Regions from separate parts of the Exiguobacterium sp. NPDC077395 genome, predicted to be linked through region 2. Evidence: riboswitches for the same ligand, from Rfam matches in the RefSeq annotation. Region 2 holds a riboswitch; each other region holds the start of a gene.
What was found. A riboswitch is a leader RNA that binds a small molecule or an ion and turns the genes downstream of it on or off. The one in region 2 is predicted to bind thiamine pyrophosphate.

Region 1 (4,768 bases), 1.5 Mb from region 2:
GTTCGACGAAGCATCTATTTATGCTGAACAGAACAAACTGAAAATCGTGAAGCGGGATGAATTTTCGACAAGTGTTCCAAAAGGTCAAATCATCCGTCAACTTCCGACAGCCGGGACAGCAGTCGACCCGGGAACGGAGCTCACGGTCATCGTATCGGAAGGTGTTGAACCGACTGATATTTCGATTGAACGTGAAGTGACCGTAGAAGTCGAACAACCGGACAAAGACAAGAAGCCGAAGACGGTCGAAGTCGTGATTCGTACGGTTGACGCACGTGGTGAGATTGAGGTGCTTCGTGATCAAATCACAGAGACGACAACGTATTCGTATACGCTCGTCATTGCCCCTGACGAAGTCGGGACGGCGACGATTGAAGTCGATGGTGAGATTGTCCGAACAGATTCAGTCACATATGCACAAGCTGAAGAGGCACAATAAAGAGGTGACGGTGTCGTCACCTCTTTTTTAAAGGAGGTAGTCATAATGAAAGGAACAATCATTCGCCTTCAAGGCGGGTTTTACGATGTGATGACCGAGACGAATCAAGAGATTCGTTGTCGGGCCAGAGGAAACTTTCGAAAGCGCAACATCTCACCGGTCGTCGGCGATGATGTGGTGATTCAAGATCAAGAAGATGGGACCGGCTATATTTTAGAGGTGGAAGAGCGTCAAAACCACCTCGTTCGCCCGCCGATTGCCAATATCGATCAGGCGTTCCTCCTCTTTTCAGTAAAAGAACCGGCGTTTTCGTATCATTTGCTCGACCGTTTCCTCGTCCTCATCGAGTCAAAGCAAATTCATCCAATCATCGTCTTGACGAAGATGGACTTGCTCGATGAACATGAAGTCGAGCCGATACAAGAAGCGATTGCACGTTATCGCGCCATCGGGTATGACGTGATTGAGACATCGACGGAGCATGCTCACGGAGTCGATGAAGTGCGCGGTCTTTTCAAAGAGAAGACGAGTGTCTTCGCCGGCCAGACCGGTGTCGGAAAAAGTTCGTTACTTAACGCCGTCGCGCCAGAGCTCGAGTTGGCGACAGGGGAAATCTCTAAATCACTCGGTCGAGGAAAGCATACGACGCGTCACGTGACGTTAATTCAATTAGCGGACGGTCTTGTTGCCGACACACCTGGATTTTCAAGCTTGGAGTTTCCTCAAGAACTTGAGGCAGACGAACTCAGATGGTGCTTCCCTGATTTCGTGGAACGCCATGACGATTGTAAGTTCCGCGGATGTGCTCACCTGAATGAACCGGGATGTGCCATCAAACAAGCCGTTGAAAATGGTGAAATCGCTTCAACACGATACGAGAATTATGTTACCTTTATGGAGGAGTTAAACGATCGAAAACGGAGGTATTGACAGATGATTAAAATTGCACCATCTATTTTAGCGGCCGACTTTGCCAATTTGGAGGCGGAAGTGAAAGCTGTCCAAGAAGCGGGAGCGGACTATATCCATTTTGACGTCATGGACGGACAGTTCGTGCCGAACATCTCGATTGGTCTACCGGTCCTCGCAAGCTTGCGTAAAAAATCAGACATGGTCCTCGATGTGCATTTGATGATTGACCAACCGGAACGCTATGTCGAAGACTTCGTGAAAGCGGGAGCAGACATCGTGACCGTTCACGTGGAAGCGACGAACCATTTGCATCGCGTCTTGCAACAAATCAAAGCGGCTGGCGCAAAATGCGGAGTTGTCTTGAACCCGCATACACCGCTCTCGACGATTGAGCACGTGCTTGCGGACGTCGACATGGTATTGCTCATGACCGTCAACCCAGGGTTCGGGGGACAAGCCTTCATCGAATCGGTCGTACCGAAAATTTCAGCACTCAGCCAACTTCGCCAAGACCGTCAGCTTGATTTTGAGATTGAAATCGATGGTGGTGTCAACGCGGAAACGGCAAAACGTTGCATCGATGCAGGGGCTGATGTCCTTGTTGCGGGATCAGCCATCTACAATCAACCTGATTATAAAGCAGCCATCGATAGCATTCGTGGCGCATCTCGTGTATAATCAACGATAGAACAACAAGATAGAGTCGCAAGGGGTGTCACATCATGTGGCTGAGAGGCATACGCTAACCCTTTGAACCTGTTCCGTTCACACGGACGTAGGGATGTGGCGAAAATGCACGTTGCGAATCCAAGCAGCATGGCGTTTACGTCATGCTGCTTTTTGTCGTTCAACAAAATAAAGGAGGAAGAAAGATGAAATCACGTTTCAAATTACAAGCGCTCATTGAAATTTCATTGTTTGCGGCGCTAGGGCTCATTTTTGATTTGCTCATTCCATATCGCTTGCCACAAGGAGGGTCAATCAGTTTAGCGATGCTCCCAATCTTTGTGATGGCATTCCGTCACGGACTAAAAGGTGGTCTCGCGACAGGTGCCCTCGTTGGGACACTCCAACTCTTGTTCGGTGCCTATATTTTCACGCCCGTACAATTCTTGCTCGATTATACGGTCGCCTATGGCCTTGTCGGTATGGCCGGAGTGTTCGCGGGGCGTGTGAAACATGCTGCGAGTCAAGGCGCGACGAAGACGCTTGCCACTTATTTAGTACTCGGGGCGCTCCTTGGGTCGATGTTACGATACGCGGCACACGTCATCTCGGGAATTGTCTTTTTTGCTGAATATGCAGAAGGTCCGGTCGTCGCCTATTCACTCGGCTATAATGCTACGTACATGGCACCATCCTTCGTCATCTCAGCCATCGTGTTAGTGCTCCTCTTCACGACAGCACCACGTTTCACACGTGTGGCGACACGGGATCTCCGTCAATGAATATATTGATCGTCGCGGCGAGTCCGGAACCCATTCCAGACTTACCGCGTGATGCCGATTTTGTCATCGGAGTTGATGGCGGATATCAAAGGTTATTAGATGAAGGGATCATGCCAGACGTCGTGGTCGGTGACTTTGATTCGTTCAAAGGATTGCCGCCTGATGAGGCGCTACGCTATCCTTCGGAGAAAGACGTGACGGACTTAGAGATTGCACTAGCGTTCGCGAGAGAACGCGGGGCGACACGGATGGATGTATATGGTGGCTTAGGCGGACGCATCGATATGACGTTTGCGAACGTCGGCTTACTTGAAGCGTATCCGGAGATGGTTCTTCACGGAGAAGGTCAAACGGTTTATCTCGTGAGAACAGGTAACGAGGTGATCATGAAACGAGACGGGTACTATCTTTCCTTCATGCCTTGGAAGACGGCCACGATCTCGATTGAAGGTGTCAAATATCCACTCGACCATCATGAGGTCAAGAGTGGGGAGGCATTGACGATTTCGAATGAATGGACCGAAGCGTCTGCCCGATTGACGGTCCATCAAGGAATGGTTCTTGTCATGATCATCAAAAAATAAGCAAAAAAAAAATCCCATCGGCGAATGCCGCTGGGATTTATTCGTTCGTGTATAAGTATTATACGCGTTCAACGAGACCTGATTTAAGTGCGCGAGCTGAAACCCAAACGCGTTTCGGTTTACCGTCAACGAGAATACGAACTTTTTGTACGTTTACACCCCAAGTACGTTTTGTCTTGTTGAGTGCGTGCGAACGGTTGTTACCTGATTTAGGTGATTTACCTGTTACGTAGCATTTACGTGCCATGCGTTTCCCCTCCTTTTTTATGTGGGTTCGTCCTAATAGACACTCGTTTATATTAGCACGGCTTTTTTCCCGATGCAACTAGAAAATCGTACCATGACAAGAAAAAAACTTGACATTACTCTCAAGGATTTGAATAATGAATGAGGTTATCGCGTTAATTGACCGAGTTTCTGGAGCAGGTTCTTTTAATAACTAGGTACTTATTGTAGAATGTACATTAGGAATCATTCCGAATAAAGGAGGCTACTCCATATGGCAATTGAAATGAAGACAACATATGGCAATATTGACATCACAAGTGACGTCATCGCGACACTCGCAGGTGGTGCGGCGATGGAATGCTTCGGTGTGGTCGGCATGGCTTCACAAGCACAATTAAAAGACGGCATTGCTGAATTGTTAAAACGTGAAAATTACGCGCGTGGTGTCGTCGTACGTCAAGAAGACGAAGACGTACATATCGACATGCACATCATTGTAAGCTACGGAACGAAAGTATCTGAAGTTGCATACAACGTGCAGAGCCGAGTGAAGTATACGCTCGGAGAAACTTTAGGATTAAACGTTTCGTCGGTAAATATATTCGTTCAAGGCGTTCGTCTGACGAATGACTGACGAAAACGGAGGAGGATTTGGTGTGGGTTTAAAACGTTTAGATGGATTGGCGCTCTCAAACATGATCGCGAACGGAGCGGCCAACTTGAGCCAAAACGCGGATTATGTAGATTCGCTTAACGTCTTCCCGGTTCCAGACGGAGATACGGGAACGAACATGAACTTGACGATGACATCGGGTGCGAAAGAAGTAGCAGCGATGAACTCATCAGATATCGCAGAGGTGTCATCAAAGTTTGCTCGTGGACTACTGATGGGAGCACGTGGAAACTCAGGCGTTATTTTAAGTCAGTTGTTCCGTGGATTCGGTAAAGCAGTTGAAGGCAAAGCGGAATTGACAACGGTTGATTTTGCAGAGGCGCTCAAGCGCGGTGTCGACACGGCATACAAGGCGGTTATGAAACCGGTTGAAGGAACGATTTTGACGGTTGCTCGTGAAGCGGCCGACGAAGCGCTCCTTGCGTCAGAGTCGACAAGTGATTTCACTGAATTTATGAAACGTGTCATCGTAGAAGCGAAAGCA
Region 2 (4,768 bases):
ACGGTCGTCTTGAACGGCTCGCTCGTCAATCCGAATGTACAAGCGGACGCGTATCAGGATGTCGATCTCACTTTTTACGTAGAAGATGTAAAAGCGGTTGCGACCGATCGCTCATGGATCGATATGTTTGGAGAAGTCTTGATCATGCAGACACCTGAAACGTCTGATCCCGAACGACATGTTTCATTTTTGGTGCAGTATGTAGACGGACATCGTATTGATTTGACGATTCGAAGCACCGAGCAACTTGAAGAGATGCTCGAAGCCGATTCGCTCAGTCAGATCGTGTTCGACCGAGATCATCACCCGAGTGTGACACCGTCAGACAACACATACCGTGTGACACGCCCGTCTGTTGACGAGTATGCGGCTTGTTGGAATGAGTTTTGGTGGGTATCACTCTATGTTGTCAAAGGAATCAAGCGACATCAGGTGTTATACGCGCTCGATCACCTCGACATCATGCGGAATATGCTCCGTCAGATGATGGAATGGAACATCGGCTATGCGACGAACTTTTCTGTGAATCTCGGGAAATCGGGTGACGGGATGCGAGAGCATTTACCGGAAGAGTTGTGGGAGATGCTCACGGCGACGTATGCCTCGGCTGAGCTGAGCGCGATTGAAGACACGCATGACCGCCTGCAATCACTCTTCTTCTTTTGCGCGCAGCGTGTCGCGGAACAAGGTGATTTCGTCTTCCAGGAAGAAGAAGCCAGACGCGTCCGTGCCGCATGTGCAACACTTCGACATTCGAACGATTAATGAGGCCGTGAGCCGGGAAACGCTCCTTATAGAGAAAGGAGCGTTTTTTCATGAACCCATATACGACATTTATTGCTCTTCTAGTCGGAAGTCTTGTCCTCTTTGTCGGCATTCGCTTAAAAAAATGGCCAATCATTTTGGTTGCGATGCTCCCCCTTGGTCTCGTCGCATTTAATATGTTCTTACTCATCACGGGGCGCTAGGACATGTTCACTTGTCTTTTTGATACATCGATTTGATGAAGAAGGCACTCGGTAACAAAATGCCGATGGCGCCTTCGATGATGGCGAATAATCGGGTCAAACCAATCGGCAACAAATCACCAAATCCGATTGATAATAAAGTGACCCCGCTGAAATACAGGAGGTTTTCCCAAGTCGGTTCAACGGCATTCATGGATTCGAGTGAAGTCACAAGAATGACTGAATCACGAGACAAAGCATAATAAATCAATGTGAATCCTAACATGACACCAAGTAGGCTAACGAACAACTGAGCGAACAATCTCCCGTCAAATCCTGTTTGCTTGTACGTTTGACGTTTGAAAAACCAAAACACGTTCAAACTGATGAAGAGTAACGCAATGGTTAATAAAATCGTATTCAATCCGGACACATCCTTTTCATGTAAATGAGTTCATTTATCCATTCCCGAAGCGAAGAATGAAAAACAGAATCGGAAAAGGTTTGCAATTGATGAAAAGATTGATAGAATGTGGTCGAAGACGACTGAATTTCATAATGTTTGCCACTAGGGGAGTCGCGTCACGCGGCTGAGATGGACAAGGTCCAGACCCTTCGAACCTGATCTAGTTCACGCTAGCGTAGGGAAGTGGGCGAGACGACTCATATGGCTTCACCTAGATATGACAGTTCGAGACGCCGCTTCCGTTATGGGAGGCGGCGTCTTTTTATCTGTTATAAGGGGGAGTTATTATGAAATTTACAGATCACTTACGTCAGGAAGCAGATGGATTGTTTGAAGCAAGCTTTCATCATCCGTTCGTCCGTTCACTCGGAGAAGGAACGCTCGATGAGAAGAAGTTTAGACATTACGTCATGCAAGACTCGTATTACTTGAATCAATTCTCGAAAGTCCAGGCCAAAGGGGCGACGCTTGCCCCGACGATGGAACTATCGAGTCGCTTTTTGACACATGCCTTACACACGATTGAGGCGGAACTCTCACTTCATCGTGAGTTCTTTACGATGCTCAACGTGACGGATGTTGAACTGGCGACATTCGAGCCGGCACCGACCGCTTACGCGTATGCGCTTCATATGCAACAGGCGGGGCCGACTCTCGGTGACGTATTGGCGTCAATCCTTCCGTGTTATTGGGTGTATTACGAAATCGGTGAACGTTTAAAAGACAAACGACCCGATCATCCGATTTATTCAGCTTGGATTGCGACGTATGGTTCGGAGTGGTTCCGTGAGTTGGTGGAAGAACAGATTGATCGGTTGGATGAATTGGCTGGACAAGCGACAGAAGAAGAACGGCTTCGTTACACAAAACTCTTCTTGAAGAGTTGCTATTACGAAGTCGCCTTCTGGGAAATGGCATGGACGCTTGAATCTTGGACATTGTCTCAGGAGGTCAACCAATGAGACATGAGATTTGGAGCGAGATTCGAAAGCAGGCACCGTTGATCCACAACATCACAAACACGGTCGTCGCCAACTTTTCGGCGAATGGACTGCTCGCCATCGGTGCCTCTCCCGTCATGGCAGATGCGATTGAAGAAGTGGCAGAGATGACATTTGTGAGCGATGCGCTCGTGTTAAACATCGGAACACTCGGTACGATGACGGAGGCGACGATGATTCGTGCGGGGCAGGCGGCGAATGAAGCGGGATGTCCGGTCGTGCTCGATCCGGTCGGTGTCGGGGCGACGTCGTTCCGTCGGGATGTCGTCGAGCGAATCCTTCGCCACGTCCGTGTATCGGTCATTCGTGGGAATGCAGGAGAAATCGCGACATTGATTGGCGTTGATTGGACAGCACGAGGCGTGGATGCGGGTGACGGGGCGTATGAACCAAGCCAATTGGCACTCGAAGCGGCGAAACGATATGGATGTGTCGTGGCCGTGACCGGAAAAGAGGATATGGTCAGCGATGGAAGTGTCGTCATAGAAGTTCATGGTGGGACGAAACGGATGACTGATACGACCGGTACGGGATGCTTACTCAGTGCGGTCGTCGGAGCATGTCTAGCGGTCGAAAAGAATGCACTCAAGGCGACGGTGACAGCCGTATCAGGATATGCCTATTGCGGGGAGTTGGCGAGTGAACGGGCAGAAGGACCAGGAGATTTTCCGATTCACTTTTTAAATGCCCTCCATCAATTGACGCAATATACAATCCCGACGAATCGAATCGAGGTGTCGACCTCATGAGACCACAAGTATTGACGATTGCAGGATCTGATTCAGGGGGCGGAGCTGGTATTCAAGCCGACTTAAAAACGTTTCAAGAGCTCGGTGCGTTCGGGACAAGTGTACTTACCGCCATCACAGCCCAGAATACACTCGGCGTGCATGGAATTGAAGCGATTTCCCCGGAAATGATCACTCGGCAAATCGATGCAGTGGCCAATGACTTTCAGATTACAGCTTGTAAGACCGGCATGTTGGTAGATGCGGAGCGGATTGAAGCGGTAGCCGTAGCACTTGAACGTCATCGTTTCCAACACGTCGTCGTCGATCCCGTCATGGTAGCGAAAGGGGGCGCTTCTCTGTTGCAAGATAGCGCGGTCGAGGCACTTCGGACGAAGCTGTTGCCACATGCGACGGTCGTGACGCCAAATATCCCTGAAGCAGAGGTATTGGCCGGAATCGAGATTCGAACGGAGGCAGATCAGATGAAGGCCGCTCAATTGATTCGTGCACTCGGTGTCGATGTCGTCATCATCAAAGGTGGACATATGGGAGGTGTGAAGGCCGTCGATTTGATTGTGTCCGAATCTGAAGTGTTTCAAGTGAGCGCACCCCGCGTTCGGACGAAAGACACACATGGAACGGGATGTACGTTCTCTGCAGCTTTGATGGCTGAGCTGGCATACGGAAAGACACTTCGTCAAGCTGTCGTGGACGCGAAGCAATTTATCCATCAGGCGATCACGCATGGATTATCGATTGGACAGGGGCATGGACCGACAAATCATTGGGGACATCGTTTAGCGAAAGAAGAGGTGGTTACCGTTGACGTCATGTACGAAACAAGCGCTCGCTAAGCAACTTCGTCTTTATTTTGTGTGTGGGACGACGGATACATCTGATTTGGTGGGAACACTCGAAACGGCACTTCGATGTGGTGTGACATGTTTTCAATTTCGCGAAAAAGGTAAAGATGCATTGTATGGAGATGAAAAAGAAGCAATGGCGAAGGCGCTCCAACAGGTATGTCGACAATCGAATGTTCCATTCATCATCAATGACGATGTGGACTTGGCAATCTCGATTGATGCAGACGGTGTGCATGTCGGACAAGACGACTTGCCTGCCGAGTGGGTCCGTGCAAAGTTAGGACCTGACAAATGGTTAGGGGTGTCCGTCCATACGATGGAGGAAGTAAGTGCAGCTCTTCCATTCGCAGATTATGTCGGGATTGGTCCGATTCACGCGACGAAGAGCAAGTTAGACGCGGGACGTGTGCGCGGGACGGAACTGATTCAGCAGGTTCGTCAGCAATATCCGCGGCTTCCGATTGTGGGGATTGGAGGTATTCTTCCGGAGCATGTTCCTTCAATCATTTCTGACGGGGCAGACGGCGTTGCCGTCATCTCTGCCATTGCTTCTGCACCGGACGTAGCAACGGCTACCCGGCGTTTCGCTTGTCTCTGAATTTAATTCTTGAGGAGGAAGACAGATGAACGTATTTGTAATCGGTGCAAACGGCCAGATTGGCCATCAATTGGTGGAAAAGTTACACAATGAAGGAAAGCATCACGTCACGGCGATGGTGCGTAAAGAAGAACAACTCAATGACTTCAAGTCAAAAGG
Region 3 (4,768 bases), 1.1 Mb from region 2:
GTGGTATGACGAGCGAGAAGACGAGATTTCTTCATTCGAGGTCGGAAAACAGGTCGGTTTTGTCATACCAAAAGTGACGGACGGTGTCGTCCTTGGATTGAAGGATGGAATCTATGAATGGGATGAAATTAATCGAGATCTAAATAAGATTGTCGAGTTGGATGACCCTGATGGTCGATTACGTTTCAACGACGGGAAAGCCGATCCATATGGTCGCATTTTTGCAGGTACGCTCCATCTTGAGGATGAAGAAAACGAAGCGACATTGTATCGAGTCGATCGAGATGGAACGACGACAACACTCTTGGATGAATTGACACTTTCGAACGGGTTGACATGGTCGCCTGACCATTCCGTATTTTATCATATCGATACACCGACTGAAAAAATTCGGAAATATGATTTTGATTTGAAGTCAGGAACGCTCTCGAACGGAGAGGTCGTCGTTGATTTTTCCGAGGAAGAAGGTTTTCCTGACGGGATGACGTCCGATTCTGAAGGCTGTCTATGGATTGCACATTATGCTGGTGGAAGAGTGTCACGTTGGGACCCATCGACAGGTAAAAAATTATTGGAAGTGCATGTTCCTGCGCCGAATGTCACTTCATGTGCCTTTATCGGGGATGGGCTTAATCGATTAGCCATCACGACGGCTCGTGAAGGAATGGATGAAGAGGCACTTTCCGAATATCCGGATGCGGGATCGGTATTTATTATCGACACAGAAGTGAAAGGAATGCCATTGTATCGTTTCGGTCGCTGAGGAGGAAATACGATGGTGAAACGACTGTTGGTTCGAGCAGGTATTGGGTTGGCAGTTGCTGCAGCAGTTAAGATGGGGATTCAAAAGATTCAAGAAAATCGAGCACGTGAAGAAGATCATTCTTACCTCGACCCGAAGTGGGATGAGGTGCCGAGCGTCGATTCAGACAAAGATGAGGATGAAGTCGGATTGACTCAACTCGACTCGATTTATCGGGCTGAATGGCAGGCGAATACTTACCCGCGTTCAGAGGCAGAACGAAGAGCGTTGGAAGAATGATTATACTTTCTTCGAAAACACGTCCGTGTGGCGTGTTTTTTTGTTGACAAAAAGATGTTCCCATTCCATTATATAAAAAGTAATCATTACGATTTAAATGGAGGATATATCATGAAACGAATTCCAATTACGGTACTCTCGGGGTATCTTGGTAGCGGCAAGACGACACTGCTTAATCACATCTTACATAACCGAGATCACAAAAAATATGCGGTCATCGTGAACGATATGAGTGAACTGAATATCGATGAAAAGTTGATCGAGCAAGGAGGATTCTCCCGGACGGATGAAAAGCTAGTCGAGCTCTCGAACGGATGCATCTGTTGCACGCTTCGAGAAGATTTGTTGACAGCTGTCTATGAATTAACGAAAGATCGCGAGCTCGATGGCATCATTATCGAGTCTTCTGGGATTTCAGAGCCGATTCCCGTTGCGCAGACATTCACGTATGCCGACGATGCGCTCGGGATCGATTTGTCGAGTCATGTCTATATCGATGCGATGGTCACCGTAGTCGATGCGTACCGCTTCTTCAAAGATTTCAATTCCGGTGAATCGCTCATGGAACGTCAACAAGCCGTCGATACAGGTGACGTGCGTGAAGTCGTCGACCTACTCGTCGACCAAGTCGAGTTTGCGGACATCATCGTATTGAACAAGGCGGACCGGGTATCTGAAGAAGAACTGCAGGAGATGAAGGGCTTACTGGGAACGCTCAACCCGAGTGCTAGGTTGTTGACGTCGACTTACTCGAATGTGGCGTTAGACGACTTACTAGACGTCCAGTTGTTCGATTTTGACCAAGCGATGCGCGCTGCAGGTTGGATTCAAGAACTCGAGTCGGAAGAACATACGCCGGAAACAGAAGAGTATGGCATCAGTTCGTTCGTTTACCGTCGGCGCCGACCGTTCCATCCTGAGCGTTTGATGAATTGGATGGAACATTACCCTGAAGAAATCGTTCGTGCCAAAGGTTTCTTATGGATTGCGACACGAAACGACCTTGCTTGTCTGTTTTCACAAGCTGGGTATGCATCAACGCTCGAACATGCGGGGCGTTGGTTAGCGACACTTCCGGAGAGCGAACGAGAGGCTATGTTTGCAACCGAACCGGAACTGCGCGAAGACTACATCGAACCGTACGGAGACCGACAGAACGAATTGGTCCTCATCGGTCAACGAATGGACCGGGAGACTGTAGAGCGTTCACTTGACGCTTGCTTGTTGACGGATGAGGAGATGGAAACATCGTGGGACACGCTCCATGACCCGCTCCCTGGTACGGGTCAATACGTCACATATTCAGATTGACCGTTTACAAAAGATTAAAACATCGCTATACTGTGACTGCATAAGTAACCGCATATCTAAGACTGCACTAGGGGTGCTTCGGCTGAGATGAGAGCACGGCTCCGATCCCTTATAACTCGATCCAGATAATACTGGCGTGAGGAAGTGCGGCACTTTCTCTATGCAAGTTTGTATAGATTTTGTTGCTGCATTCTCATGAATGCGGCTTTTTTTATGCAAACACATTTAGAGGGGGAAATAGAATGAATGAATCATGTGGTACGAGTCCGATTGTCGGGTTTCGATTCACACTAAGCCCGATGACAGACGATTTTGTCGGGACAATCAAAGGTGCACTAAAACGAACGGATCTGTCAGGTGTGTGGAGACATACGGATGACGTGTCGACGGTCATCCGTGGACGAGTCGAGCATGTGTTTGACGTCGCTCGAACGGTCTTGAGTCTTGCTTCGGAAGAAGGGAAGCATGTCTCAATGAGCGGAACGTTCTCTGTCGGTTGTCCAGGGGATTCGGCGGGAGATGAGATGCTCAAGGCTCCGAGCGAACCATTAAACGGTGCATCAAGAGACCAGTATGTGTCATCGCAGTTCGCACTCTATCCGATGGGTGCTGACGATTACATGGAGCTTATCTATGAGGAAATCGAACAAGCAAAACAGGCTGGTGTCTATAACGAGTCGATGCATTATGCATCAGGCATCCATGGGAACTTAGATGACGTGTTCTCATACTACGAGGCGGCCTTTAAGCGGACGCGCGAAAAGAACCGACACGTTGTCATGACGGTGACGTTCAGCGTAAATAGTCCGTCACATGGAGGGCGACATGCTTAAATCGTGGAAATTGAAAGAAGTCGTCCTTGTCTCCGTACTATCTGTTGTCTTCGCGGTCGTCTATTTATTGTTCGTTCATATCGGTAACTTGTGGGCAGGGTTGATCGGTCCCATCGCCTACGAGTGGATCTTTGGCATCTGGTTTATCGTATCGATTATTTCCGCATACATCATTCGAAAACCGGGGGCGGCATTCATCTCAGAAGTGATGGCCGCAACGATTGAGATGTTGATTGGGAATGCCATTGGGCCACGCATCATCTTGGTCGGCATCGTTCAAGGTCTAGGGGCAGAAGCCGTCTTTGCGATGACGGGCTATAGACGTTATGAGCCATGGGTTCTTATGCTGGCCGGATTTGGGTCGGCTGTCACGAGTTTCGTCTATACATATTTCATGAGTGGGTTCGCGATGTTAGAGCCAGGCTATGTGGCGACGATGTTCGGGCTGAGAGCCGTCAGTGGGATGGTCATCGCTGGAATCGGTGGGAAGTTGCTCAGTGACCTATTGCTGAAGACAGGATCACTTCGCGGTTATGCGATTTCACGAAGTGGGAACGTCCATGGTTGAGACAGAGTCACTTCATTTTCGATTCCCAGAGAGTTCTGAGGCGATTCTTGAAGACGTGACCGTTTCAATCCGTCAAGGTCGTACGATTCTTAGTGGGGCGAGCGGAAGCGGGAAATCGACGCTTCTCGCGCTATTCAACCGTCTCTATCCGGAGAATTGTGACGGAATCCTTGATGGTAGACTCGAACTACTTGGACGATCATACGACGACTATGCACCTGGCGAGATCAATCAGCAGGTCGCAACGGTGTTTCAAGACCCGGATACGCAATTTGTCATGGAGCGGGTGGAAGAAGAACTGATTTTCACACTTGAGAACTTGTCGACACCTGTCTCAGACATCGAACAACGCGTGACGGAAATCCTCGAATCGTTACAGTTGAGTGATTATCGAAACCGCAAAATTGATTCGTTGTCAGGCGGACAGAAACAGCGGATCGCTGTCGCTTGCGCTTTAGTCGGAAGGCCTCAGTGGCTACTGCTCGATGAACCGTTGACGCATCTAGACCCAGTGACCGCGCAAGAATTTGTAAAATGGCTCGACAAAATGAAAGATCTGAATGTCATTGTCGTCGAGCATCGTCCTCATCTATGGGGAGATTACTTTGACTGGCATATTGAGTTAGAGCGAGGGTGTATCGTTAGGCATGAATCATTCCGTCCGGTCGAGGATTTTGCATTCGTGAAGTCGAACGCGTCACTCTCAGCTATTCAACGCTACAAGGTTAAAGAGGTCAGACGTGATTCGTTTCAGCTTAAGGAAACGTTACTTCATGTCAGGTCAGGAGAAGTGATTGCCGTTCTCGGACCGAATGGGAGCGGGAAGTCGACATTTTTGAGAAGCTTAACCGAACACGATCATCGGGTCGGGCTCGTGCCACAATCACCAGAACATCTATTTTTTATGAACTCCGTTGAGCAAGAGTTGCAGTTTGGTCACGAAACATCAATTGAGACCGTGTTATCTGACATGGAGCTTCATAATCAGAGATTCCTCCATCCGTTATCCCTTAG

Region 1: linked by a shared signal. The riboswitch ahead of thiT (energy-coupled thiamine transporter ThiT) and the one ahead of tenA (thiaminase II) in region 2 are both predicted to bind thiamine pyrophosphate.
Region 3: linked by a shared signal. The riboswitch ahead of ACQKD4_RS06090 (YkoF family thiamine/hydroxymethylpyrimidine-binding protein) and the one ahead of tenA (thiaminase II) in region 2 are both predicted to bind thiamine pyrophosphate.

The regions. Positions count from the first base shown of each region.
Region 1 is NZ_JBNNHU010000001.1:1,584,893-1,589,660, reverse strand. Features, by position in the region: gene pknB (Stk1 family PASTA domain-containing Ser/Thr kinase) at 1-439, shown strand, start outside; gene rsgA (ribosome small subunit-dependent GTPase A) at 482-1,369, shown strand; gene rpe (ribulose-phosphate 3-epimerase) at 1,373-2,029, shown strand; TPP riboswitch at 2,050-2,150, shown strand; gene thiT (energy-coupled thiamine transporter ThiT) at 2,224-2,799, shown strand; gene ACQKD4_RS08180 (thiamine diphosphokinase) at 2,796-3,383, shown strand; gene rpmB (50S ribosomal protein L28) at 3,442-3,630, opposite strand; gene ACQKD4_RS08170 (Asp23/Gls24 family envelope stress response protein) at 3,883-4,245, shown strand; gene ACQKD4_RS08165 (DAK2 domain-containing protein) at 4,268-4,768, shown strand, end outside.
Region 2 is NZ_JBNNHU010000001.1:50,284-55,051, forward strand. Features, by position in the region: gene ACQKD4_RS00345 (aminoglycoside 6-adenylyltransferase) at 1-765, shown strand, start outside; gene ACQKD4_RS00350 (hypothetical protein) at 816-968, shown strand; gene ACQKD4_RS00355 (ion channel) at 976-1,380, opposite strand; TPP riboswitch at 1,508-1,612, shown strand; gene tenA (thiaminase II) at 1,701-2,375, shown strand; gene thiM (hydroxyethylthiazole kinase) at 2,372-3,163, shown strand; gene thiD (bifunctional hydroxymethylpyrimidine kinase/phosphomethylpyrimidine kinase) at 3,160-3,999, shown strand; gene thiE (thiamine phosphate synthase) at 3,968-4,609, shown strand; gene ACQKD4_RS00380 (SDR family oxidoreductase) at 4,635-4,768, shown strand, end outside.
Region 3 is NZ_JBNNHU010000001.1:1,183,036-1,187,803, forward strand. Features, by position in the region: gene ACQKD4_RS06075 (SMP-30/gluconolactonase/LRE family protein) at 1-763, shown strand, start outside; gene ACQKD4_RS06080 (hypothetical protein) at 776-1,042, shown strand; gene ACQKD4_RS06085 (GTP-binding protein) at 1,154-2,353, shown strand; TPP riboswitch at 2,413-2,513, shown strand; gene ACQKD4_RS06090 (YkoF family thiamine/hydroxymethylpyrimidine-binding protein) at 2,596-3,186, shown strand; gene ACQKD4_RS06095 (ECF transporter S component) at 3,179-3,754, shown strand; gene ACQKD4_RS06100 (ABC transporter ATP-binding protein) at 3,747-4,768, shown strand, end outside.